DNA from 2 places in the Peribacillus sp. NPDC097197 genome. Region 2 is predicted to be linked to the other one. Evidence: riboswitches for the same ligand, from Rfam matches in the RefSeq annotation. Region 2 holds a riboswitch; the other holds the start of a gene.
What was found. Region 2 has a riboswitch for lysine ahead of ACQKL6_RS01745 (amino acid permease). Riboswitches for the same ligand answer to the same signal wherever they lie in the genome.
Positions count from the first base shown of each region.

Region 1 (2,471 bases), on a different contig from region 2:
TGTCCCAGTTTGAACGCCTCGTGAAGCGCTTCGACCGCTTTGACCATTTCCTTTTCGTTTACGACGGTAGAAACTTTGATTTCCGAAGTGCTGACCATTTTCACTTGGATCCCTGTATTCGCCATGACTTCAAACATCTCTGCGGCCACTCCGGGATTGGAAACCATTCCTGAACCGACGATAGAGACTTTAGCCAACTCGCCTTCCGTTTCTATACCATCAAATTCCAACTGGCTTTTATTGTTTTCAAGAACCATTAAAGCTGCTTTTGTATCTTCGCTTTTAATAGAGAAAGAGAGATTGGTCGTATCTTCTGATGTCATGCTCTGGATGATGATATCTACATTTATGTGATTTTTCGCCAGTGTCGTGAAAATCGTGGATAATACACCAAGTGACCGAGGCAAGCCGTTCACTGTAACTCTTGTGATGCTATCCTCAAAAGCAATACCCCGTACAATTAAATTCTCTTCCATATTCGCTTCCTCCTCAATGATGGTCCCAGATTCTTTTTCTAAGCTTGAACGGACTTCAAGCGAGATTTGATAGTTTTTTGCATATTCAACGGCCCGTGGGTGCAGGACCCCAGCCCCTAAATGGGCCAGCTCCAACATTTCGTCATAAGATACGGATGTTAATTTCCTGGCGTTTTTTATGTAGCGTGGATCTGTTGTGAAAACACCGGTTACATCGGTATAAATATCGCATCGGTTTGCGTGTAGTGCTGCGGCTATGGCAACCGCCGTTGTATCGGAACCGCCCCGACCCAATGTCGTGATTTCCCCATGTTCATCCATTCCTTGAAAACCGGCAACGATGACGATCTTTTTTGCTTGTAACTGCGCTTGAATTCTGGAAGCATCGATATTTAAAATTCGCGCATTTCCGTGAACGGACTCTGTCTGCATCCCAGCCTGCCAGCCCGTAAAGGATACGGCTTCATGCCCCTTTTCCACCAATGCCATCGTTAACAAGGCAATCGTAACTTGTTCCCCGGTCGTCAATAACATATCCATTTCCCTCTTACTCGGGGATGCGGAAATATCTCTTGCCATGGAAACCAATTCATCCGTTGTCTTCCCCATTGCCGAAACAACGACAACGACGTCATTACCTTTTTCAGCTTCCTCGATTACACGATTAGCGACATGTTTGATTTTCTCGACACTCCCTACAGAAGTACCGCCAAATTTTTGTACAATCAGTGCCATTCTCATGCACCCTCTCTATCTTTTTTAGGCAATAAAAAAAGCAATGAGAATATCTCATTGCTGTGGTTACGTATCCGTTCAGTAATCACAGTGAGATAGCTCTCCAAGGTATCAACCCTGACAATCTGCCATCTTTTAAATGGTCAGACCAGAAAAACAAGGTATGAGTCTTGTTTTCCTTCGGCGTCATTCCCTTTCAAAACCCTTCATTGAAGCTCATACTTCTCTAGGTTTTTACTATTGAATTCCGCACCTCTATCAGCACTTTAAATTGTCTTGTTTAAAAATCCCTTTTAAGCATAGCATAGGAAAAAGACACTCGCAAGGTCATTCTTGTAATTTTCTAAAGATTCCATCCGCTACATTTTTAGGCATTCCCGCTTCGATTATCTGTTCGACTGAGGCCTCTTTCATTTTTTTCAATGACCCGAAATGCCGTAACAGCTGCTTTCTTCTTTTCTCACCTACACCTGGAATATCATCCAGAAGTGAATGAATGGCATTTTTCCCACGAAGCTGGCGATGGAAGGTAATCGCGAACCGATGCACTTCATCTTGGATTCTTTGTAGCAAGTAAAATTCCTGACTTCGCGAATCAAGTGGAATCAGTTCGAGCGGGTTTCCAATCATCAATTGGGATGTCCTGTGTTTTTCATCCTTAATAAGGCCAGAAAGCGGAATATCGAGACCGAGTTCATTTTCCAAAATGTCCCGAACGGCCTCCACATGTCCTTTCCCTCCATCGATGATGATCAAGTCAGGAAGTGGAAGGCCATCTTTTAAGACGCGTGAATATCTTCTTCGGACAACTTCACGCATCGATTCGTAATCATCAGGCCCTTTCACCGTTTTAATTTTATACTTTCGATACTCCCGCTTTTCCGGCTTGCCATCAATGAAAACGACCAAAGCAGATACAGGATCACTTCCTTGAATATTCGAGTTATCAAAAGCCTCGATACGATGTGGAGTGTAGATGCCTAACTTATCCCCTAAATTCTCCACTGCCTTGATCGTTCTTTCTTCATCCCGTTCAATTAATGAGAACTTCTCTTGAAGGGCGATGGAGGCGTTTTTATTTGCCAATTGCAGCATATCCTTTTTCGCGCCCCTTTTCGGATGAAGCGTTTTTACACCAAGCAAGCTCTCCGCCAGCTCGGCATCAACAGACTCCGGCAACAATATCTCTTTTGGCTTAAAGTGATTGGCCTTTTCATAAAACTGTCCGAGATACGTAAGAAGCTCCTGTTCCGGTTCATC
Region 1 is NZ_JBNNST010000004.1:240,829-243,299, forward strand. Features, by position in the region: gene ACQKL6_RS07830 (aspartate kinase) at 1-1,211, opposite strand, end outside; lysine riboswitch at 1,300-1,477, opposite strand; gene uvrC (excinuclease ABC subunit UvrC) at 1,539-2,471, opposite strand, start outside.
Region 1: it holds a riboswitch for lysine, as region 2 does, so the genes downstream of both, ACQKL6_RS07830 (aspartate kinase) here and ACQKL6_RS01745 (amino acid permease) in region 2, are expected to answer to the same signal.

Region 2 (2,471 bases):
GGCAAAGGACAAGCGCAAAAACCGGACCGAACGGAAAGGTTCTTGAACGGTATGGGAGGTCATTTAAATCCAGACCTTGAGCGATATAAGCTTTTCGGAATCGATAGTGGGCAAGGGCAATCCCGACCCATGTGACGAAACCAGCCATACCGGAAGCGTTCAGTAACCAAATATACACGACTCCATCCCCGAAGAAGGAAGCCAAGAAAGCAAGACATCCGACTAAAGAAGTCACGATAAGGGCATTTACAGGTACGCCTCTTTTATCAAGCTTGCCAAGGAACTTCGGTGCTTTTCCGTCACGTGCTAAATCCCATAGCATACGGGTTGAGGCATACATACCAGAGTTACCAGCTGAAAGTACGGATGTTAAAATGACTGCGTTCATGACAGCAGCGGCAAAGGCAAGGCCTGCGCGTTCAAAAACAAGCGTAAATGGACTGACGGCAACATCTTCACTTAGTAAACGTGCATCCGTGAAAGGAATGATCATTCCTATGACAAAGATTGCAAGGATATAGAATAAGATAATGCGCCAAAAAACGGATTTGATCGCCCTAGGGATGTTTTTCTCAGGATCTTCACTTTCTCCAGCGGTTACTCCAAGCAATTCCGTTCCTTGGAAGGAGAAGCCAGCTGCCATGAAGACTCCTAGAATGGTAAAGAAGCCTCCATTAAATGGCCCATCACCCATGGTGAAATTAGAAAAACCAATCGGATCATTTCCGCCCATGATGCCAAAAATGATTAAAAAACCAGTAATTAAGAAGATAATGACGGTCACGATTTTAATCATCGCAAACCAATATTCGGCTTCGCCAAAGCCCTTAACGGACATATAGTTAATTAAGAACATGATGAGTAATGCAACGGCACTCCAAATGAATGATGGGGTATCCGGGAACCAAAATTTCATGATCAGGACAACGGCCGCCAGTTCAGCTGCAATCGTAATGGCCCAGTTATACCAATAATTCCACCCAATCGCAAAACCGAAAGAGGGATCGACGAATTTGGATGCATAAACGCGGAACGAACCGGCAACTGGCATATAAGCAGCCATCTCGGCAAGGCTTGTCATTAAATAAAAGACCATGGCGCCAATTACCGCATAAGCGACTAATGCACCACCGGGGCCAGCCGTATGAATGGCACCACCACTCGCTAAAAATAGTCCGGTACCGATTGTTCCACCTAGAGATATCATCATAAGGTGCCTAGCTTTCAGACTCCTTTTCAGTTCAGTAGGATTTGAATTTTGTTGTTGATTTTTCAATTGATGTTACACTCCTTTTTATGGGAAGGGGACGGAATATAAAAAAAACAGCAGTCGAAAAAGATCGACGGCTGTATATAGATACCCGTTTAATCCTTCCGAAGATAGCTCCCCACGTTTTATGAAAACGTGACAGTGATGTTCCTGTTCGAAAACATCGCCAGCCCAGAAATACAAGGAATATTTCTACACTTCGGCAACTTATCCTTTCATACGGAGTCGTCAACTTTCCTGAATCTCGTCCGTGTTACTTTTATAAGCCGCAGCCTCTAACTCATCGGTAAATGAGGAAGTATTCAATTCGTACTGTTAATAACGCGAATTTTAAATGGTGACATACAGTTGGTGAGTCACCGAGTGAAATTTGCTATATTAAAATTATAAAATATTCCTCTAGAGAGCGCAATGTTTATTTTTCAAGTATCTTTTTCCCTAATTAGACATGAATCAAACCATTTCGCGCTCAAATGGATAATATAGGTGAATAATAAAATCAAATAATTCTGATTATTATACACTTTTTCGCGTTATAAGGCTGAAACCTAGCTTTACATGTTTGATCGTGGCAGGATCCTCAAAAAGGTCAACAGCCATTCTCCCAATCGAATCCAAGGGTAGGGATATAGTCGAGATGTCCAGCATTTCGCTAATACTATCGTTATTGAAACCAAGGATGGCGACGTCTTCAGGTATCTTAACTCCCGCTTTTTGAGCGGAAATGATGAAGCCAGCTGCCGTATCATCGTTCGTTATAATGATGGCCTCCGGCTTATCCTGCATGGCGACCCATTCTTGAAAGGCCCTTTCTCCGTCTTTGATATAGTAACTGCCTTCAAACAGCCATTCCTCTTTACTTATAAAATGATGTTTTTTCATGCTATCTTCAAACGCCTTTATCCGAAGTGAACTATTCCTGCTCTTTTTTCGCCCAAGGCTGTAGCCTATTTTCTTATATCCCTTGTTTACCAAGTAGTCGAGGGCTGAGGAAAAGGCGGCATAATGGTCGATGCTGATCGAAGAAAATTCTGACTGCGATGTATCTTCACATAAGATAATCGGACCGTAGACATGATACTCCAAGAGCACTTTCATTTCTGAGATTCTAGAACAGACGATGATGCCATCGAGTTGCTTCATTTGTAACATTTTCAGTGCTTGGATTTCTTTCTCTCTTTCATATTGTGTTTGGAAGATG
Region 2 is NZ_JBNNST010000001.1:378,819-381,289, forward strand. Features, by position in the region: gene ACQKL6_RS01745 (amino acid permease) at 1-1,276, opposite strand, end outside; lysine riboswitch at 1,374-1,556, opposite strand; gene ACQKL6_RS01750 (LacI family DNA-binding transcriptional regulator) at 1,787-2,471, opposite strand, start outside.